Regions from separate parts of the Thalassotalea fusca genome, predicted to be linked through region 2. Evidence: predicted binding sites of a transcription regulator. Region 2 holds the regulator's gene; the other holds the start of a gene.
The links. The regulator FNR, encoded in region 2, switches genes on or off when oxygen is low (the NO sensors DNR and NnrR bind a similar motif). The targets are predictions, from matches to a motif close to TTGATCTAGATCAA.

Region 1 (4,600 bases), on a different contig from region 2:
AATTCGTGCCCAACGCGCTGCGCGAACCTGCAATTCACCTTCAGTTTTCATCACCAGCCAACAAGCGCCAATGTAGCAATAGCCTGCGGTAACGCATACAGCTGATAGCAGTGAAAACATAGTGCTTTCAACACTCGAGGTAAACCCGGTAATAAACTGCCCCAACATATAGCCTTGGCTTAATGTTGCCATCAAAGAGCCTAACTTAAACGCGAGATCCCAGCGTGACTTCTCATGGCTTGGTGCTTTGGTGCGAAAATCGAATGAAACACCACGAATAATCAACCCAGCGAGCATAAATGCAACGGGCAAGTACAGTTGTTGCAAAATAATCGAGTGCGCAACAGGAAAGGCGATAAGCAGCAACCCAACCGCTAACACAAGCCAGGTTTCGTTGGCATCCCAAAATGGACCAATTGAGTAAATCATGCTGTCGCGCTGACTCTGCGAATTTCTAGGCAACAATACACCCACGCCTAAGTCGTAGCCGTCTAAAATTGCATAAACCAGAAAAGATAGACCCATTAAAGAAACGAATACAATTGGTAACCAGTCAGTTGTCATGATTATGCTCCTTTACCGCTAACGTTGAGTGCATCGTGCTGATGTTCAATTGCATCAGAATTTGAATTATCGAGCACTTTTAAATTCTCTTGCTCGAGTTTGACTGCGCGATTTGCCATTACGTATAGCGTGCGAATATAGGCAAATAACAAGAACCCGTAGATAAGCACGTACATCGTTAGTGATAATGCGATGTTTTCAGGCGGTGTTGCGGTAACGGCATCACGCGTACGTAATACGCCAGTGACTAAATAAGGCTGACGACCTATTTCCGTCACATACCAACCTGCGAGTGTCGCAATCCAGCCGGAAAAAGTCATCGCAATTGCGCCTTTAAGCAACCATGTTGGGTATTGCTGACGAAAAGCAAACTTGTAACTGGCAAACCACGAAAACAGCAACATCAGCATGCCTAATCCAACCATCATTCGAAAGCTATAGAACACTGGTGCTACAGGTGGATGTTCGTTTTCAAACTCTTCTAGTCCACGAATTACACCGTCAAATTCATGGGTTAAAATCAAACTAGCTAATTTGGGGATTGCGACCTCAAAGTGGTTAGTGCGCTGCGTTTCGTCGGGAATCGCGAATAATAACATTGGCGCGCCAGACTCTGTGTGCCACGTGCCTTCCATTGCCGCAACTTTAGCAGGCTGATGTTTAAAGGTATTGAGGCCATGAAGATCGCCAACAAATATCTGTAGCGGAATAAGCGCCGCGGCCAGTACAACACCAAAATTGAGCGCCTTTCTCGCTGACGATTTTTTATCACCTCTTAATAGGCGGTATGCAGAAATGCCACTAATAAGGAATGCTGCGGTAAGTCCAGAAGCCAGTAACATGTGGGTTAAACGATAGGGCATAGATGGGTTAAAAATTACATCCCACCAGCTAGTGACGTAGGCTACGCCGTCACGCATTTCAAAGCCTGTTGGCGTTTGCATCCAAGAATCAAGCGCGATGATCCAAAATGCTGACATCGTGGTACCAAAAGCGACTAAAAATGTTGCCAAGGTATGCACGCGGTTTGACACACGCTCCATGCCAAATAGCATGATGGAAAGGAACGAGGCCTCCAAAAAGAATGCAGTCATTACTTCATAACCTAGCAGTGGCCCTGCAATATTGCCGACTGTTTCCATAAATCCAGGCCAATTGGTGCCGAACTGAAACGACATGGTAATGCCACTGACAACACCTATGGCGAAAGTAAGCGCGAAAATCCGCACCCAAAAGCGATAGATGCGAAGCCAGGCATCGTCGCCTGTCTTGTTGAAACGGAGTTTAAAGAATAATAACGCCCAGCCAAGTGCGATAGTAATGGTGGGAAAGAGAATGTGAAAACTGATATTGGCAGCGAATTGAATGCGAGACAGCATAAAACCCGTTTCACTTGCCACAGGGGAAAAATCGATCACGGGAGTACCTCCAAGTGAATCATATTAAGATTTAGAATTCGGTAGTAATTTTTCTTTAACGTCTAAAATTTTACTGATGCCTTCGCCTAGCTTTAACAGTGCTGACAGCTTTTCTGATGACATGTGCTGTAATTCATTTGACCATAGTGTGACCATCTCCATTAGATCATGCATTTCTTGCACACGTTGTTGTGCATAGCGGTCAGTGTCGTTGCTTGGCGTTTGTAGCAAAGCGTCTCTTAATGTTGATAAGGTAGGGTCAATTTCACGTTTTCTGCGTTCAACAACAAGTGTGCGGGCAATCTGCCAGATGTCTTTTGGTGCGGAAAAGTATTCTTTGCGGTCGCCCGGAATGTGCTGGAGCTTAATCAGACTCCAAGATTTTAGCTCTTTCAACCCCATAGATACGTTCGAGCGAGAAATTTGCAAGGCATCGCTAATTTGGTCAGCGTTTAACGGTTCTTCGGTTAGTACAATGAGTGCGTACATTTGCCCTAATGTGCGGTTTAGTCCCCATTTTGAACCCATTTCACCAAAGTGAAGGATCAGCGATTGTGTCATTGGCGTGATAGTCATAGCAGCGATTCTCGATAAGTAATGCTTAAAAATATCTTTCTTTTCTGAATTTTCAGTAATTACTGAAAATTGTAAAACTTAATTGATCTAAGTCAAGAAAAAACGATCAAAAATGTGGAGATAATTTAACTTGGGGTAATTTGTCCCTGTAGAATTTGATGCCCTTCGATTTGTTCGTTCCTCACACTCAGACGTACGGATTATTTATCACAACACACCAATTGGTTTGCACTGAGCGCGAAGCAGTCGAAGTGTAATTATTTGAAAACGCATAAAAAAACCTGCTTACATCGTGCAACGCAAGCAGGTTTCTCGTGATTAGTTGAAATAGAGCTATTTATAGTAGCTCAAACATTTCTCTACTTCGTTCTTAGAACCTAAAATAACCTCAACGCGTTGGTGAATGTCAGTAGGCTCAATGTCCATGATGCGGCCTTCACTAGTCACACTCAAGCCACCTGCTTGCTCAATTAAGAAGCTCATTGGGTTGGCTTCATACATTAAACGTAATTTGTATGGTTTTTTCGGATCTTTAGTGTCAGCAGGGTAGGTAAAAATACCGCCGCGTGTAAGCACACGGTGAACGTCGCCAACCATTGCCGCAATCCAACGCATATTAAAGTTTTTACCACGTGGACCCTCTTTACCAATAAGCAAATCGCTGATGTAGTTTTGCATTGGTTCTTGCCAGAAACGTTGGTTTGACATGTTAATTGCGAATTCTTGTGTATCTTCAGGTACACGGACATTACGCTCAACTAATAAATAGCCGCCATGTGTACGGTCAAGTACATAAAAATGCGTTCCACTGCCAGTAGTCATTACCAGCATTGTTGATGGACCATAAAGCACATAACCAGCACAAACTTGCTTGTGTCCTGCTTGTTTAAATAGCGCAGGATCATCAGCCGCAATGCCTTCTGGCGCTTCATGAATGGAGAAAATGGTACCGATAAGCGAATTAATTTCGATGTTTGAACTACCATCGAGTGGGTCAAAAGATACAATATAACGACCGTCTGGATCACCTGCTACCGATGTGTCTTCTTCTTCTGATGATATCGCCTTAACAAAGCCTGACTCTAATAAAATGTCTTTAATTAACTCATTAGCTACAACATCTAGCTTTTTTTGTACTTCGCCCTGAATGTTTTCATCGAGCGTTGAGCCCATTAAGCCCCCTAAGTGCGCTTGACTGACGCGAAATGAAATCTCTTTGGTTGCCGCTAAAATGGTTTTGATCAACGAAATCAAATCTAAAGGTACGTTATCTTGACGTAATGCAGGTGCGAGTCGTTGCATAGGAGTTCCTAATTTGCTTTATAGACAATGTATATTTTATATTATGTTAGCTTTTTAACTATTCAAGAAAGCTAAAGCGTGTATTTTTACCCGAGTTTATAAAAGTAAATTGAAAGTTTACGTGTAACTTTTCATCTCTGGTTTCGCGCTAATTATAACAATAATATCGACCGTATCGGTAGATTAAATATTAACTAAATTTCAGGATAAGGGACGCTAAATGGTTCGCATACGTCATTGGTATTTGTTTGTTTTGTGCTGTGTATTCTCTGTGACAGCCTCAACAGATTTCAAAGAGTTCATTAAAGATAAATCGCACTATTCAGGCTTTTACTCGTATTATCTCGATGATAAAGAGGGCAAGGTGTACCTTGAGATCAAACAGTTTGAGCACCCCTTTATTTTTCAATCAAGTTTGCCTCATGGCATTGGCTCAAACGACATTGGCTTAGATCGTGGCCAACTTGGCGATACCCGCTTAGTGCAATTCGAGCGAGTCGGCGACAAAGTATTGTTGCGCCAACTCAATACGACTTATCGAGCCAATAGCGATAACCAATTGGAGCAGCAAGCAATGGATGAAGCGTTTGCTAGCTCGATCATTTGGGGTTTTAAAGTCGCGTCTGAAAACTCTGCCAGCAATGCTACGGTGATAGATTACACGCCATTCTTGCTGTCAGATATTCATAACATTAGCGATACGCTAAAAGAAGGTAAGCAAGGCAGTTATGCTATCGACA
Region 2 (18,701 bases):
GCTTCGTTGACCCAAAAGTGCAAACCATACTTCATCCTGATGCAGACTTTATGACGTTGCCACATCCAATTTCGTCTGAGATGTCGGTAATGCGTGTCAGTTTATTAACAGGATTATTGCAATCACTAAGCTATAATCAAAACAGACAACAAACGCGCGTGCGATTATTTGAAACGGGTCTCCGTTTCATTCCTGATGAGAGTGCTGAAAATGGCGTGCGTCAGGAACAAATGATTGCGGGTGTTATCAGTGGTCAGCGTAACAAAGAACACTGGTCATTAGAAAAGGCTGCGTTTGATTTCTTTGATATGAAAGGTGATGTTGAAGCGTTACTTGAAACAACGTCCAATGCAGGAGCGTTCCGTTTTGCGAAAGCTGAAATTGACGCCATGCATCCGGGTCAAACAGCCGCTATTTATCATAATGATGAGTATGTTGGTTACGTTGGTACGCTTCATCCAGAGATTGAACGTAAATTAGGACTAAATGGTAGAACGTTAGTATTTGAATTACTTGTAGAAAAAATTGGTAGCCGAAAAATCCCTGAGGCTCAGGAAATATCACGCTTCCCGGCGAATCGACGTGACATTGCAGTGATCGTTGAAGAAGACGTTGATGCAAAAAAAGTGCTACAACTCATTGAAAATGTTGGCGGAAATTATTTAGTTGATCTAAACTTGTTCGATGTATACCAAGGTAACGGTATCGAACCTGGCTTTAAGAGTTTGGCAATTGCCATGATTTTACAAGATCAAGAGAAAACGCTTGAAGAGAAAGACATTAACGATGTTGTTAATCGCGTGGTCGATACATTGAAAGATGAACTAAATGCATCACTGAGGGATTAAGCCCATGGCGCTAACCAAAGCAGAAGTAGCAGAACATTTATTTGAAAAAGTCGGTTTGAGCAAACGCGACGCCAAAGAAATGGTTGAATTATTTTTTGAAGAAATTCGTTCAACATTAGAAAACGGAGAGCAGGTTAAGCTTTCTGGTTTCGGTAACTTTGACTTAAGACAAAAAAGTGAACGACCGGGACGTAATCCAAAGACGGGCGAAGATATTCCTATCTCTGCCCGTAAGGTAGTTACTTTCAGACCGGGACAAAAACTGAAAAGTCGTGTTGAAGACGGCAACGGTTAGCCCTTATTGAAATTAGTGTAAATAATTAGGCTAGCTCTACATTACGTTAGCTAGTCTTATTATTGTGGCGCTTAAGTTCATACAAATATCTTTGAAAATCGCAGAGCGTCACTGGCGCGCTTTGCGATTTTTTTGTTTAAATTATTGAATATCTACCGCTGATTTATGGGCAAATTTCATTGAAACTTTTTTCGTTACGAAAAAGAACAAATTAAGTAAAACTGAAATGCTGATTGCACAAACAATACCTGTTGTTAAGCTTTCAACATTCAAAGGTATGCTCGGCACATATTGCTGCCAGGTTTGCGATGCAATTTCAGCGTTGAAATATCGGATAAATCCAATGATATTATCGAGGTAGGAATTTTGGCTTAAGGCGTCTAACTGAATTTGGTAACTCGTGATTCTATCAACTAAGTTCAGCATCAGTTGCCCCGTTTGCTGAATCGCAACGTCGCTATTATTACTGAAGTGTTGAATTAGGCGATCCAGATTACCTTCAAATTGCAGATCGGCTATTGCTTGAAAATTTTGCATTTCTACATTTGCTTCGGCTATACGTCCCCGTAGGTGGTGCCCATAACTATACATAAAAGCGGGCAGTTGAATACCGCAAATAAATGCCAGTGTGAATGTAATTTTGTCAATTATTCCAATTAATATCTTCATTATCATTTCTAATTTGTTGTAACATACGTGGGCGGCAGAGAGCTGCATTAATAATAATAAAGGTGAAATGGAGATTTGAACATTGAATATTTACAAAATTGTTATAGGAATTTTTGCGCTTACTTTGGTAAGTTTCTCAGTTAATGCACAAATAGAAAAGCAATACAGAGGCAAGTACGTAACCAAGAAGGGGTGGGCTAAAACATTCGAAACGGCACGTATGGAGTTAGGCGATAGTCCACGCCAACAAGGCCGATATCGTATCGTATTAGTGAAGGAAGATTGGCATGCGCTTTCACTAGAAGAAAAAGCTACTACTCATCGAAGAATCACAATCAGTGGTGTCATTACGGGCACTGTAAGCCTACAAACAGGCAAGGCTTCTCACGTTCTAGTGAATAAGTCTCGTACAGGGGTGATTTATTCCGCCGATGACACATTAATTCCTGAAGCGGGTGACTTTTTTTGTAGTCAAGGTGTCCCATTAACAGGGGTTGAAGAGATTAAAGTGACGGAAGGCAGTGGCGATTTCGCTAATTTAACGGGCGGTAGTATATTTGTTGAAGGTGTCGTCAACATGTGTGTTGGTGATAGCGACTATAGAAAAAATACTTTTACCATAATACCCGGTGCAGGATATCTAGAGTTTAACTAGCATCTCTATTCTAAATAGTTAGTCCTTTCTGAAACAAACTAACTAAGCTATTCAGAAAAGCAATGCCACTATTACTGTGAAGGTGATAGTGGCATTTTGATTTATATCACTTCATTTTGTTAATACATTTGCATTTGTGAAAGAATTCAATAATAAATCAGTGATATAATGCAATCTGATAATAAATGAATTGAGTTGAGGCTACGTGCGCGCAAGTCGATATAATGACAATGAATCAACGTCTTTTAATTGGCGTGTTGTCAAATCTTTGATCCCCTATCTATTTGAATTTAAATCTCGCATTTCATTCGCGATATTGTGTCTGATACTGACAAAACTGGCGAGTGTGTATTTACCTTTTGTGTTGAAAGATATCGTTGACTATCTCGATAAAGAAACACAAAGCTCTCCTCTGGTTGTGCCGATAATGCTGATCGTCACTTATGGCGTTGTTCGCCTTTCAATTGTTTTATTTGCTGAATTACGTGATACCTTGTTCGGCCGAGTTACCGAGAGAGCCATTCGACGAATTGGCTTAAGAGTATTTCAACATCTGCATGCTTTAGATCTCGATTTTCATCTTTCGCGACAAACCGGTGGCTTATCGCGGGATATTGATCGAGGTACGTCTGGTATTAGTTTCTTAATGCGATTCATGGTTTTCAATATAGTCCCCACATTATTAGAAATAGTGATGGTTATTGGTATTTTGTGGTTCAATTACGGTGTATGGTTTGCCGTAACAACGACTGTATCTATTGCCACTTATATTGCATATTCTATTTTTGCTACTGAATGGCGAACTCGCTATGTAAGAGCGGCGAATAAGGCCGATTCATCGTCTAATACCCGTGCAATTGATAGCTTACTTAATTATGAAACAGTCAAATATTTCACAAATGAGTCATACGAAGCCAAAGCTTATGATCAGCAATTGGCGGATTGGGAGAAGGCTAAATCGCAGAACCGATTGTCACTTTTTGCTTTAAATGGGGGGCAAGCGACGATTATCGCCATCTCTATGACTGCGATGCTCGCTATGGCTGCACATCAAGTCACTCAACAGCATATGACGCTGGGCGACTTTGTCCTAATAAATGCATTTATGATGCAACTATTCATGCCGTTAAACTTTCTAGGATTTGTTTATCGAGAAATTAAGGGTTCACTTGCTAATATTGAGCATATGTTCGAGTTGCTTCGTCGGCAACCTAAGGTAATCGACATACCTGATGCGCCAGAACTCGTTGTTTCAAATGGACGAATCGTATTTGACTCTGTCTCGTTTTCCTATCATCAAAAGCGTCCCATCATACAAGACTTTAGTTTAACGGTGGAGCCCGGCCAAAAGGTTGCCATAGTTGGTGAAAGTGGCTCAGGAAAGTCCACTTTGGTTAAGTTACTATTTAGGTTTTATGATTGCGAAAGTGGAGGTATTTTTATTGATGATCAAAATATCAAAGAGGTGAGCCAACATTCGCTACGAAAAGCTATTGGCGTTGTGCCGCAAGATACAGTGCTGTTCAATACTAGCTTATATGACAATATTTCCTATGGTGATCCGAGCGCAAATGACATTAAAATAAACAATGCTGCCAAAATGGCGCATCTAGCTCAATTCATCGAAAACCTTCCTGATAGAGCTCAAACCGTTGTTGGTGAGCGTGGGCTAAAATTATCGGGAGGTGAAAAGCAACGAGTAGCGATTGCTCGTACTATACTTAAACAACCTAAGATACTAGCATTTGATGAGGCCACTTCATCGTTAGATAGTCATTCAGAGCAGGCCATTCTTGAAGCTATCCGCGAAATTTCGGCAGGGCATACTAGTATTGTCGTTGCTCACCGACTGTCTACAATCATAGATGCCGATACAATTGTCGTAATGCATCAAGGAAAAATTTTAGAGCAGGGCAATCATGAATCGCTTATACAACAGCGGGGTCAGTATTATAATATGTGGAAGCTTCAAGCGGATAAGAGTAAGTAGTATATGCAGCAACCTTTAACACCCAAACAACAAACCCAAGCTTGGTTGAAAGATATCATTGTCGATCTTAATTTCTGCCCGTTCGCTAAAAGGGAGCTGGTCAATGACACCATTGAATATTGTGTGTCTACACAGCGTCAAATAAAAAACGCATTAGAAGAGATTGCGCTACAGTGTCATTATTTAACTAATCATCCTGAAATAGAAACAACGCTTATCGTCTATAGTGATGGGTTCAAAAGATTTGAAGCTTACTTAGATTTAGTTGACTATGCTAACGATTTGCTAGCAGAATTATCACTTGAAGGCGTATATCAAATAGCAAGTTTTCATCCTGATTATTGTTTTGAGGGAGAAGCATTTGATGACCCAGCTAATTACACAAATCGCTCACCATTTCCTATGATTCACTTGCTGCGAGAAAAAAGTATCGAGCGTGCATTATCTCAGTATCCTTCACCTGAACTGATACCTGAACGAAATATAGACCTAGCGAGAAAGAAGGGCACTGATTTTTTTGTTGCGTTTTTAGCACGAATAAAATCCTAAGCGCGCGCATTTTTTCAGGTGCTAATAATTGCAACGCCCAGGAAAGAGATCTTGGTTAGTAACATTCTGCAATTTCATTAGGTATAATAGCGCGCAGATTGTATTGAATAAGCTTTGCTTAATTTATTTTATATTGAGGTTTTCACATTGTCAGAAGAAAAGTCAGCTGTTGTGCAAATTGGTGGTAACATTGAATCAGCGTTAAAAGGCGACTACCACATTGATGTTGCTGCTGTTTTAAGAGAAGGGTGGAAACTTACACTTGCTTCCAGATTAGCCATAAATATCGGATTGGTTTTTGTTTTATTATTGGGTATGTTTACGACCTTTTTAGTTGCCTTGAATTTCGGTGGCATCGAAAATGTTCTGCAAGATCAAAAAGCAAGCGCGCTGACAAATATTATTGTGACATTAGTCGTTTATCCTTTTTTAGTGGGCGTAGAGATGATGGGGATTTTTCATGCGGTTGGCATAAAAACTCACCCTCGATTGGTCATGGCATTCCTACGTAGAGGAAGTTGGGTGGCCATTACGGCGCTACTTACGTCAACACTTGTTGCTTTAGGGCTTAACTTACTTGTCGTGCCCGGAATATTTTTAATCGTCGCACTGTCTTTAGTGCTGCCTTTAGTGGTTGAAAAGCGTATGTCACCACTTAAAGCAATTGCATTGAGCGTTCAAACTACGAGATTTCAATGGTTTAAGCTATTTTCTATATATGGCGTATTGTTAGGTGTATTTGTCCTTTTAACTTTACCCATTGTTTTTCTTTCTAGATTAGATATGGCTGTTGTTGGTGTCGCACTATTTATTTTTGGTATGACCTACCTAGCTCCTTGGTTTTATAATGTGAAGGGGATTTTATATCGCGAAATATATGGCATGCAACTTAGCGTTAGTAGTTCTGGAAATGCTGGCGACGACAATTATTTTGCTGCTTAGTTTTCGTTGCATAGGATAGCTTAGTCATGAAAAACCTATTTTACATCCTTCGAATGGCGGTGGTTGCCTTGTGTGCAGTTGCGTTGCTGTGGCCGTTTTATTATCAGGACGATAACCTACCACCTGATCTAACGTCAGCGCACAAACCAACGCCGAGCAAGAAAGCAGTGCCAGAAAAGCCACTACATAACGTTAAATTGCCGAATTTTGCTAAGATTCGCGATATTCCAACTAAAAAACGCACTTTTTTTGAATTTCTTAAACCTGCTGTGGTTGCGGAAAACAATGCGATTAGACAACTTCGACAGCAAATACTTGAAATACAAGAGGTAGCGTCGCTTGACCAAGCGCTATCACAGCCACAAGAGCAACTGTTGGCTGAGTTGGTGAAAAAGTACAAAGTGAATAAACGTTTTTCACAAATGCGGCAAATAGACGAACTGTTAGTACGTGTTGACATTATACCTTCCGCATTAATTTTGGTGCAGGCTGCGAATGAATCTGCTTGGGGTACATCACGGTTTGCCCGAATTGGATTAAATTTCTTTGGTATGTGGTGCTTTAAAAAGGGGTGTGGCATGGTGCCTAATGGTCGTGATACAGGTGCAAAGCATGAAGTTGCTGCATATTCTTCTGTGAAACATGCTGTTCAGCGCTATGTACACAATATCAATACCAATAATGCGTACATGGTATTTCGCTCTATTCGAGCACAACTACGCGAACAGGAATTACCTCTGTCGCCACAAGTATTGGCAACGGGTTTATTACCTTATTCAGAGCGTGGTACAGATTACGTGTTAGAAATTTCAGCTATGATTAGACAGAATCAAAAATATCTGTCTAATTAAAGCTATCTATGTGTTGGCGCTAAGCGAAAAACGCAAATTTAATAATAAACAGTATCGACAGAGCTAATACGCTCTTACTGATTTGATTAAATTCACCGCTGAAAATTCGCACTGCGCTGTAGCTGATAAAGCCAAACGCAATGCCGTGAGCAATTGAGAATGTGAGCGGCATGGTAATACAGATTACAGCAACAGGCACTGCTTCAAGCACATCGTCCCATTTTACATTTACTAAACCAGCAAGCATCAATACCGCCACATAAAATAGAGGTCCTGCTGTCGCATAAGCAGGCACCATCCCTGCAAGCGGTGAAAAAAATAAGCACAATAAGAAGCATATGCCCACGACCACCGCTGTTAACCCAGTTCTTCCACCTGCGCTTACACCCGCTGTACTTTCAACATAGCTTGTGGTGGTCGACGTCCCCAACATGCTTCCTGCAACAGTTGCGGTTGAATCTGCTAATAGCGCTTTTCCTAATCGAGGCAATGTGCCTTTTTCATCGAGTAGATTGCCGCGTTGGGCAACGGCTATCAAAGTGCCCGACGTATCGAATAAATCGACGAAAAGAAACGCAAATATAACACTCAACATACCGACTTCAAGCGCACCCATGATGTCGAGTTGCATAAAGGTCGCTTCCACTGACGGAGGCGCTGAAATAATTCCTTGGTATTCAATGTCACCTAAGATCAAGCCTATGGTTGTGATGACTAAGATCGATATCATCACAGCGCCATTTATGTTGCGTCGTACTAGGCCAACGATGATAAATAGCCCAAGTGCCGCGAGCAATGCAGGTAGGGCGCTAATGTCTCCCATCGTCAGTAGCGTAGCAGGGCTGTCGACGACAATACCTGCATTTTTTAAGGCGATAAACGCCAAGAAAAGACCAATGCCTGCTGCGATGCCAAATCTCAACGATTGAGGGATACTATTTATAATCCATTCTCTGATATTAAGCAGGCTGAGTAAGATAAATACTAGACCTGAAATAAATACACCGCCAAGACCGACTTGCCAGCTATATCCCATTTCTAAGACAACTGTATAGGTGAAAAATGCGTTTAATCCCATGCCTGGGGCCAATGCAATGGGGTAATTGGCAACAAACCCCATAACAAAACAGCCGATTGCTGCGGCAATACACGTAGCAACAAATACAGCACCGTGCTCCATACCGGCATCGCTTAAAATGGCGGGATTTACGAAAATAATGTACGCCATGGTTAAAAACGTTGTAATACCAGCAAGTGCTTCTTGCTTAACGTTGGTATTGTGTTGTTCTAGTTTGAATAGTGTATTTAGCATATTAATCGTCAGTTTTATTTGAGCACGAAGCTAAGCTTTTGTAAGAGAGAATGATTATCACACTAAAGTATTTTGATATACAAATCTACCAATTGGCATGAATTGAAAGACCAGAACTTACATTCTATAAACTGTTGAGATTGTAGCGAGTAGAGGTGGAGCGTGCGTTTGATGTTTCAAACGCACGGAATGAACTTGCATTAACCCTATTTAATTTCGACGATATCCAGTGAGTCAAATGCGGTAACAGGTGTCGCAGGCTTTGATTCCTTAAACGATTCTTGATCAAATGCTAAATCCCCACCAGCAACAATAGCAGAATCTTTGGTGATCGCTTTGAAATCAAATAACTCACTGTCGCAAAGGTGTGAAGGTACTACATTTTGCATTGCAGTGAACATTGATTCGATTCTACCGGGGAAGTCGCGATCCCATGTTTGCAGCAATTGCTTTATGTTTTGTCGTTGCAGATTCGGCTGTGAACCACACAAGTTACAAGGAATAATAGGAAATTGTTTAAGTTTTGCGTATTGCACTAATTCTGGTTCTTTGCAGAATGCCAATGGACGAATAACAATGTGTTCACCATTGTCAGACATGAGCTTCGCAGGCATGGCTTTCATTTTTCCGCCATAGAACATGTTTAACATGAGAGTTTCAATCATGTCGTCACGATGGTGGCCTAACGCTATTTTGGTTGCACCTAGCTCATTTGCGGCTTTGTATAAAATCGCACGACGAAGACGAGAGCATAAACTACAGGTTGTTTTTCCCTCAGGTACTTTCTCTTTTACAATAGCATAGGTGTCTTCTTCGACAATTTTATAGTCGACGCCAAGTTTGTTTAAGTATTCTGGTAGCACATGTTCAGGAAATCCAGGTTGCTTCTGGTCCAGGTTGACGGCTACTAAATCAAAATTTATGGGCGCTAATTCTTTTAAAATCATCAATATCGACAGTAATGCATAGCTGTCTTTACCACCCGATAGACATACCATGATTTTGTCACCATCTTCTATCATGTTGTACTGCGCTATCGCTTTGCCAACGTGACGACGGAGCCTTTTCTCTAATTTAGCCAACTGGACTTTTTCGGTCGGCGTTAATGGTAACTGTTCGGATGTAAGAGTTGATTGAGCGCTCATAGTAATACCTGAATTTATTTCGGCGCGTATTATACGTAACTCTCGTACTAAATGGTATTAAAAGTAAAAAGCTACTAAGGCAAACTGAAAGTGCTTAGTAGCTTGGATGGAAATAACTCGTTATTTTTTCGCCGCTGGTGAAATGTAATTATCAGGTTTTAATGCGAGCAAATCACAGTTAAGCCGATCGATGACGTGTTCTGCTGTATTGCCGATAAGTGCTGCAGATAGTCCAGTTCGACCAACAGTGCCGAGAATGACCAGTTCAGCGTCAAGCTTCTTGGCGACGTTTTCTATGACATCTTCAGGAAGGCCTTCTTCTACATGCGTATTGGCAACATCAAAATCAAATTGCTCAGCAAGTTCTTTCATCGCGGAAATATGGTGGTTTTTCATCGAATCGTTGTATTCATTCGCGTTAAATTCTGGAATTTCTATGGCAATATTGACAGGCGTGCCGGGATAAGAATTGACTAGATGACCATTTGCTTCGATTAGTTTTGCTAAGTTTTGTGTTTCTTCAACTATCTTATTATTTAACTGCTGATGTTCTTCTTCATCACTACCAACATTAACCGCAGCTACGATATTGCCATTCTTTGGCCATTGGTGATCTTTAACCAGTAGTACTGGGCAAGGACATTTACGCAATAAATGCCAATCGGTAGGCGTGAATATGACCGATTTCAACTTATCATGTTGGTGAGTACCTTTGATCAAAATATCGAAGCCATTATAAATGACTTGTTCAAGAATGGGTTCAAAAGGGCGATTATGCCAAACGACCGTGCTTTCTATATTGAGGCCGTCATGTGCAATCTCTTCTATTAACGACGATAACCAAAGTTGGCGATCATTAATAACAGACTTCATCATTGCATCACGTTCATCTGCCGATAACATCGTCGTCATTTCATAGGAAAAATCATAGATACACAGATATGCCGTAATTTTCGCATTAGTACATTTTGCGAGTTCTACTGCTCTTTTCAGTGCCTTTTGATCTTCAGTTGTCGGATCAATAACGACAAGAATATTCTGATATTTCTCCATGACCGTCTCCTAATGACAGCTAAATATGTATTATGGCAATTTGACTAAGCATTTAGTCAACTTGGTATAATTATAGTCATCATGCAAGAATTAATGTCAAGATCATTTGCGCTAGATCAACGATTAGCCAATAAGAAACAAGGTTTTAATAATGAAAGGTTATAGTGAGTGAGAATGTACCGCTTACATAGCGGCACACTCAGCAAGTTTTTCGTGATCGGTAATCGTAATGAGCTTGCCATCAACATTGATCAAGCCATTTTTATGAAAGCGGTTAAGTAATCGGCTGATGGTTTCAACCGTTAGACCAATATAATTACCTATATCTGAACGTGTCATAGATAAGCGAAACTCTGAGGCTGAAAACCCTCGCTCATGATAACGACGGCTAAGCGTAGCTAGAAATGTTGCTAGGCGTTGCTCTGCATTCTTTCTATTGAGCAAAGTGAGCATTTCCTGATCAGAGCGGATTTCATTGCTCATTAAGCGCATTATCTGTTTCTTAAGTTGCGGCATGGCATTTGATAATGAGTCTAATGTATCAAATGGAATTTCACACACCATAGATGTTTCAAGTGCTTTAGCAAAGCTCGGGTGTTTCGCGTTTGCAATAGCATCGAAACCTAGTAAATCACCAGCCAGATGAAATCCTGTAATCTGCTCTTCACCGTGCTCATCGACAGTATAAGTTTTAAAGGTGCCGGAACGAATAGCGTACAATGACCGCATTTGTTCACCATCTTGAAATATTTGTTCACCTTTATGAATCGGTTTTTTCCGATCAATTATTTGGTCAAGGCGGTTTAACTCGTCTTCATTAAGCGAGTAGGGGATACAAAGTTCACTAATACTACAACTTTGGCAATTAATATGTGATTGACCAGAACATGGATGCTTTTGCATAAGATCCCTTATTTGGCTTTAAAACCATGGGTTTTTTAATGAAATATACCCAAGGCAGTATTTAGCGTCATTATTCCATAAATGATGAGTATTGTCGCCATACATTGTCGAAAAATTTTGCTAGATAACAAGGACTTCAAATTAATGATGCCAAATGAAACAGTTAAAAGTGCAGGTATTGTTCCTAAGCCGAAAAAGCACATGATCAATGCACCATTAAATGCACTGCCACTGGCAATTGACCAGGTTAAGGTAGAATAGACCAAGCCGCAGGGTAACCAGCCCCATAAAGCGCCTAGGCCAAGTGATTTCTTAAACGAATCAACGGGGATTAGCTTTTGACTCATAGGCGACAAGTAACGCCACCAACGTTTACCTAAAGCTTCAACTTTAGTTAGGCCCATGTACCACTGGCCAATGTAAAACCCTAGCAATACTAAGAATATACCAGCAATAACTTGTAGCGTGATTATTGGCAAGCCGAGCTGTTTAACCGACAGTGAACCGGTTAATCCAGCAATCGCGCCAATAAAACTATAAGACGAGATTCTGCCCAAGTGATAGCCGAAGCTTAGTGTGAACGACTGTGCGCTATCGGGTGTTTTTTTAACTGAGCTGGTTAACATAGTTGAAATGCCACCACACATGCCAATGCAGTGACCTGAACCTACTAAACCAATAATAAATGCCGACAGCCAATCAATGCTCATTTTTTATCGACTTCTTCCTTGTTATTTTCAACACTGTTAATAGGCTTTTTATTGCTTTCGTCGTCTTCGAATAGAATACTAAGACCTTGCTTTTCAAGGTCATCAAATTGGTCAGATTTCACTGCCCAAAAAAACAAATAGATGCCGATAGCCGTGAGCAATACCGCGATTGGGATTAATATATAAATTATGCTCATTTCTTTAGTAACCTTAATGAGTTGGTAACAACTAAGATTGAACTTAATGACATGCCTATTACTGCCATGTACGGTGTAATATAACCGCTAACAGCAAGTGGCAATACAATGGCATTATAGCCAAATGCCCATAAGTAGTTTTGTACAATTATTTTTTTTGTACGTGTTGCTACGTTTCGTAAGGTATTAATAGCACTCAATTTATTGTTGAGCAAAATAACATCAGCACCACTTTTAGCGACGTCAGTACCACTGCCCATAGCAATCGAAACATGGGCGGCACCAAATACAGGTGTGTCGTTAACACCATCGCCTATCATCGCTACGGTATAATTATCTTGCTCTTTCTTGATAAGCGTCATTTTGTCTTGCGCTGTTTTGTCACTATAAATTGCGTCCATATTCAAGACTGATTGCACTTTTTCACAACCCTTAAAATGATCACCTGATACCATAAGTGTGCGAATATTTTCACGAGATAGCGCACCGATTAATGCAGGTGCGTCTTCGCGTACTTCGTCTGTTAAATACAACGCAGCGCAAACCCTATTGTTAATTACCAAAATACAGTTAGCATCCTGAAACGACTGCATATCATTTTCGGTCAACAACCAAGTTGGTTTACCAATCGCTACATTGTCACCACTGACGGTACCTGTAACCCCTTTTCCAGCTTCAACTTGAACATTGCTGGCCTTATATGCAAAATCACGGTGTTTCGCAAATGCTTTAGCTATGGGGTGTTCTGAATGACTCTCCAATGCAGCTGCATACGCAAGTAATTGCTCCTTTGTGAAGCCTGCGTCGATTATTGTTACATTGGTAATTTCAAAGCTGCCTGAGGTCAACGTACCGGTTTTATCAAAAGCGAAACAGTCTAACTTTGGAATAGTTTCCATCACATGGCCTGATTTGATCATGATGCCATCACGGTTAAGGCGCGTTGTAGCACAGGTAAGGGCAGTAGGAGTTGCTAGCGAGAGGGCACATGGGCATGTTGCAACCAATACAGAAAGTGTTATCCAAAATGCTTCTTCAGGTAAATGTTGCTGCCAATATAGGGCCGTAGCAATAGACGTTAGTAGAATAATAGCGACGAATGATTGTGCAATTTTATCTGATAACCGCGCTAATTTGGGCTTATGTGCCTGCGTTGATTCGCTTAGTCTAATTAGTTGACTAAGAAACGAATGTTGGCTGTCGTGCTTCACCCGAACAATCAGGTTGCCATCACCGTTAATTGTACCGGCAAATACTAGATCACCCATGCCTTTTGTTACGGGTAATTGTTCACCTGAGAGCATTGACTCATTAATTTGGCTTTTTCCGTTAACGATCGAGCCATCAGCGGGGATTAGTTCTCCAGGCTTAATAATCACACTGTCGCCTGCTTTGAGTTTTTTAGCCGGAATAAAAACTTCTTCGTTTGCGTCGACTTTAGTGGCAGTCATAGGCATTAATTTTAGCAGGTTTGCAGAAACTTCAGATGCTCTAGAGCGGGCACGAAACTCCAAAAACTTGCCTATAAGTAATAAGAAAGTGAACATGGAGATTGATTCAAAATAGACTTCGCCTTGGGCCGAAATTGTCGCCCAAGTACTCGCGAAAAAGGCTAACAGTATGGCAATTGATACGGGGACGTCCATCGATAAACGTTTAGCTCTTAATGCTGAATAAGCACCAGCATAAAAGGGGAAGGCGCCGTAAAAAATAATCGGTGTGGTTAACATTAGGCTAGTCCAACGAAGGTAGAGCTCAATGTTTTCCGACATGTAAGTGAACGCCCCAAAATATAGCCCTACCGCAATCATCATTACTTGCATCATCAGAATACCTGAGATGCCAAGGCGCTTTATAAAGGTCTTACTTTGTGCTTTATTTGCTTCTTCTACCGCACTGGCTTTGAACGGCAGTGCTTTGTAGCCAACTTTTTCGATGGCGATTAAGATATCGCTGAGCTGTATTTCATGCTCTAACCAACGCACTGTAGCGCGCTGGGTCGTTGCATTGACGGTAATTGAAACTAACCCAGTAAGCTTGTTCAACTGCATTTCAATTAACCACGCACATGCCGCGCAACTAATACCTTCTACAGTTAGAATAGTTTCTTTATACTCTTCAGTTTGATAGGCAAACTCATCTTGCAGACACGCTTCGTCGAGTAGTTTCTTCTTTTGCAATTCTTCAGGGATTAATTGCTCACCTTTCGGTGCTTTTTCAGTGCGAAATCGATAGTAGTGCGTTAGACCATTTTCTACGATGGTATCGGCGACCATCTGGCAGCCAATACAACACATTGGCTGGTCAATAGATTCAATATTAGAAGTAAGGTGAACACCATTGGGTACGGGTTCACCACAATGAAAACAGGCTGTTGGCATTAGTTTGCTTCAGTAGGATTTGGGATAATATTAATAAATTCTGATTGAGGCAACGTTATCTTGTTTTGAATTTCCCACTGGTTATCAAAAGGGTAAATAGTCACGTGCCAACGGCCAGCAACTTCTTGATCTAACGTGTGACGAAATACACCGTTGCCATCTTGTGTTAAAGACAATTGAAAGTCTTTGTCTGCTAACGTCGGGTGAAAGAATTTCACGTTTAATACTGGAAAGGTTTTCTCGATACCTGTTGGTACGATGGTTAGCGTATTATCGATGTATTTTAACTGAAACTTCATGCCTAGTTTTTGCGCCAATTTCACTTTGGCTAATTTCATATTGATTGCTTTACCTTCCTTGTAATATTCGCCAATCACTAAGCTATCGGGTTCATGGTTCGCGATAATATAGGTCGCAATGCCAGCAACAACGGCAGAGAAGGGCAAAAAGAAAACAAGCCATGCCCAAGGCTCTTTGTACCAAGGAGTATTCATTATGAAAAATTTTTGTCTAAAATTGTGGGCGTATTATATGTTTTTTGCCGTAATTGCACCATTAAAAAAGCAGCAAAATTTAGGCTAGATCAAACAAAAAGCCCTGCTGTGATAACACAGCAGGGCTTTTTAAATACCATCAATTAAATAATCGATTATTTTTGCGAAAGGCTGTAAACGTATGCGCTAATAACGTGTACTTTCTTCTCACCTAAAATGTCTTTCCATGCAGGCATAACACCCGCGCGACCATAGCGAATTGACTCTTCAATGGCACGTGGAGAAGCGCCATACAACCAAGTGTCATCCGAAAGGTTAGGAGCACCTAATGTTAGACCTAGTGCTAAGCTACCTTGGCCTTGATCACCGTGACATGCTGCACACATTGCAAATTTCTCTTTGCCTGCTTCAGCTGAGCCAGTCTCTGATTGGCGACCACTCAAGCTCAATACATACGCAGCAACGTCTTTAACACCTTGATCACCGCCCAGCATTGTTTCCCAGGCGATCATGCCTTGTGCCTTACGGCCATGCATAATGCTGTGCTTGATAGTTTCTGGCTCACCACCATATAGCCAATCTTTATCAGCAAGGTTAGGGAAGCCTGTTGTACCACGAGCATCAGAACCATGACATTGTGCACAGTTTTGCAAAAATAGACGTTGGCCTACTTTACGTGCATTTACTGCTTCTTCGTCGCCAGCAGTTGCTAGGTCTTTGATTTCTCGCTTAGCGAATGCGTCAAAGATAGGGCCATAACGTTTATCTGCAGCAGCAACTTCACGGTCATATTGAACAAGTAAGTCGTTTTCTTTGGCGTGAGCCGCTAACGCTTTTGATTCTTCAATACTTGTGATGCCCTGGTTTGAACTCTTCCAGCCAAATAGGCCTGCCCAGTTGCCTAAACCTGGGTAAAAAAGTAGGTAACCAAAACCCCAAATAATCGTAACTAAGAAGAACGTACTCCACCACTTAGGGAGTGGGTTGTTTAATTCTTCAATTCCGTCGAAGGTGTGACCCATGGATTCACCTTCTTCAACGCCCGCAAAGTTCTTCAAACACCAGCGCAATAATAAGTAACAACCTACTAGTGTTCCTAAAGTAAGAACCGTTATCCAAATACTCCAGAAGCTAGACATTTTTAGTCTCCTGTTTGTTAATTTCTTCCTTGCGATCTTCGTCAAAAATAGAGTTAGCAGCTTCGTCGAAATCTGCTTTACGCTTTTTGCTGTATGACCAAATCACAATAATGATGAATAGTGCCAAAATTAATAAGGCGATTAAGCCTCTAAGCGTTCCGTAATCCATAGTTAATTACTTCAGTGCGTGGCCCAAAGATTGCAAATAAGCAATAATAGCGTCCATTTCGGTTTTACCCTTAACAGCTGCTTTTGCCTTAGCGATATCTTCGGCCGAATAAAGAGGAATAGGATTACCTTGCTCATCTTTATGGCTTCTATTTCTTGTTAAGAAATTAAACGTTTCTAACTTTTTAGCGGTTAACTCGCCGTCTAAAACATTTGTTTCTAACCATTTGAACGAAGGCATGTTTGACTCAGGTACGACTGAACGTGGGTCAATTAAATGTGCACGGTGCCAATCATCGCTGTAACGTCCACCAACACGCGCTAAATCAGGACCTGTACGTTTTGAACCCCATAAAAACGGGTGTTCCCATACATGTTCACCTGCAACTGAGTAGTGACCGTAACGTTCTGTTTCTGCTCGGAAAGGGCGAATCATCTGGCTATGACATACGTTACAGCTTTCGCGAATGTAAATATCGCGGCCTTCTAATTCAAGTGCAGTATATGGACGTAAGTTTTCAACTGGTTGCGTCGTTTCTTTTTGGAAGAACAATGGCGTAATTTCAACTAAACCACCAATGCTGATAGCAATGATAGTAAAAAGGAAAAACATGCCAACACTCTTTTCAACTTTTTCATGTTTATTAATCATGTTGTGCTCCTTATGCCGCTTCAACGCGCTTTAAACTACCGTCTTCAGCTGCGATTGTTTTGAACATGTTGTATGCCATAAGCACCATGCCAGCGACAACTAAACAACCACCTAAGAAACGCATGAAGTAGAATGGGTATGACGCAGTTAAACTCTCAACAAAGCTATACGTCAACGTACCGTCAGTATTTACTGCACGCCACATCAAACCTTGCATTACGCCTGAAATCCACATGGCAACTATGTATAAAACAATACCCGCTGTGTGCATCCAGAAGTGAATGTTTATCAGTTTAATACTATACATACGGCCTTGATTGAATAAATTAGGGATTAAGTGATATACCGCACCAATTGAAACCATAGCAACCCAACCTAACGCACCTGAATGCACGTGACCAATAGTCCAATCAGTGTAGTGAGACAACGCATTCACTGATTTGATTGCCATCATCGGGCCTTCGAAAGTCGACATGCCGTAGAATGACAGAGAAACAATTAAGAAACGAAGAATAGGGTCATGACGTAGCTTATGCCAAGCACCTGATAAAGTCATGATACCGTTAATCATACCACCCCATGAAGGTAGGAATAGTACGATTGACATAACCATACCGACTGATTGTGCCCAGTCAGGTAGCGCTGTGTAGTGTAAGTGGTGCGGACCTGCCCAAATGTATAATGAAACAAGTGCCCAGAAGTGAACAATTGATAAACGATAAGAATAAACCGGGCGTTCAGCCTGTTTAGGTACGAAATAGTACATCATACCTAGGAAACCAGCAGTAAGTAAGAAACCTACGGCATTGTGACCATACCACCATTGCATCATTGCATCTATAGCACCCGAATAAATCGAGTAAGATTTCATCATTGATACTGGGATAACCATACTATTACCAATGTGTAAAACTGCAACCGTAATTATGAAACCACCGAAGAACCAGTTAGCTACATATATGTGTGAAGTTTTACGCTTGATAATTGTGCCGAAAAACACAATTGCATAACTGATCCAAACAACCGCAATCAAGATATCAATCGGCCATTCAAGTTCAGCATATTCTTTACTTGAGGTGTAACCCATAGGCAGAGTGATCGCAGCTAGAACGATTACAGCTTGCCAGCCCCAGAAAGTGAAACTTGCTAAACTGCCACCAAACAATGTTGTTTTACAGGTACGCTGTACAACATAGTAAGATGAAGCAAACAATGCGCTAGTGCCAAAGGCAAAGATAACAGCATTGGTGTGAAGAGGACGAAGACGGGAATAAGTAAACCATGGCGTTTCAAAGTTTAGTGCTGGCCAAATTAGTTGGGCGGCAATAATGACACCAACGAGTGTACCTACAATTCCCCATATTACTGTCATTACAGTAAACTGACGTACAACATCGAAGTTGTAGTCAACTGCTGACGTATTATCTTGAGTCATGTTATGGTTTCCGCAGTTATAATTATTAATCAAATGATGTATTTGTTAAATTAGTACTATTTATAGTCTAAAAAACACACAATTACCTATGTGGTTTTAAATACGCGCGAATAATAGTCATTTGGTGGTAAAAAGTCATTAGCGAATCTGGTAAAATTTGTTTTAAATCAAAAAAAGTTGAGTAACTGCTCAAAAAGACACCATAACTTGTGTTTTATTACGTTAGCAGCTGAAAGTAGACAGGATTAATGTACAAAATATTAACAATTTTAGTTAGTTTTATATCCCTCATGAGTGGCTGCACTCAAGGCTC

Region 1: the regulator FNR is predicted to act here: its motif matches at 2,641-2,654, upstream of ACSLUK_RS07850 (GbsR/MarR family transcriptional regulator).

Annotation. Positions count from the first base shown of each region.
Region 1 covers NZ_JBQRUN010000005.1:22,156-26,755, reverse strand. Annotated here, with positions in the region: gene ACSLUK_RS07860 (cytochrome d ubiquinol oxidase subunit II) at 1-564, opposite strand, end outside; gene ACSLUK_RS07855 (cytochrome ubiquinol oxidase subunit I) at 567-1,943, opposite strand; gene ACSLUK_RS07850 (GbsR/MarR family transcriptional regulator) at 2,007-2,558, opposite strand; gene ACSLUK_RS07845 (class 1 fructose-bisphosphatase) at 2,892-3,860, opposite strand; gene ACSLUK_RS07840 (zinc-dependent metalloprotease) at 4,081-4,600, shown strand, end outside.
Region 2 covers NZ_JBQRUN010000018.1:43,360-62,060, forward strand. Annotated here, with positions in the region: gene pheT (phenylalanine--tRNA ligase subunit beta) at 1-848, shown strand, start outside; gene ihfA (integration host factor subunit alpha) at 853-1,143, shown strand; gene ACSLUK_RS17015 (DUF2937 family protein) at 1,285-1,812, opposite strand; gene ACSLUK_RS17020 (hypothetical protein) at 1,895-2,467, shown strand; gene ACSLUK_RS17025 (ABCB family ABC transporter ATP-binding protein/permease) at 2,673-4,457, shown strand; gene ACSLUK_RS17030 (DUF1415 domain-containing protein) at 4,461-5,006, shown strand; gene ACSLUK_RS17035 (YciC family protein) at 5,154-5,948, shown strand; gene ACSLUK_RS17040 (glucosaminidase domain-containing protein) at 5,975-6,799, shown strand; gene ACSLUK_RS17045 (NCS2 family permease) at 6,819-8,111, opposite strand; gene ttcA (tRNA 2-thiocytidine(32) synthetase TtcA) at 8,318-9,256, opposite strand; gene uspE (universal stress protein UspE) at 9,377-10,309, opposite strand; gene ACSLUK_RS17060 (fumarate/nitrate reduction transcriptional regulator Fnr) at 10,493-11,212, opposite strand; gene ACSLUK_RS17065 (sulfite exporter TauE/SafE family protein) at 11,248-11,922, opposite strand; gene ccoS (cbb3-type cytochrome oxidase assembly protein CcoS) at 11,919-12,119, opposite strand; gene ACSLUK_RS17075 (heavy metal translocating P-type ATPase) at 12,116-14,500, opposite strand; gene ACSLUK_RS17080 (FixH family protein) at 14,500-14,994, opposite strand; gene ccoP (cytochrome-c oxidase, cbb3-type subunit III) at 15,150-16,133, opposite strand; gene ACSLUK_RS17090 (cbb3-type cytochrome oxidase subunit 3) at 16,126-16,302, opposite strand; gene ccoO (cytochrome-c oxidase, cbb3-type subunit II) at 16,309-16,953, opposite strand; gene ccoN (cytochrome-c oxidase, cbb3-type subunit I) at 16,964-18,388, opposite strand; gene ACSLUK_RS17105 (hypothetical protein) at 18,637-18,701, shown strand, end outside.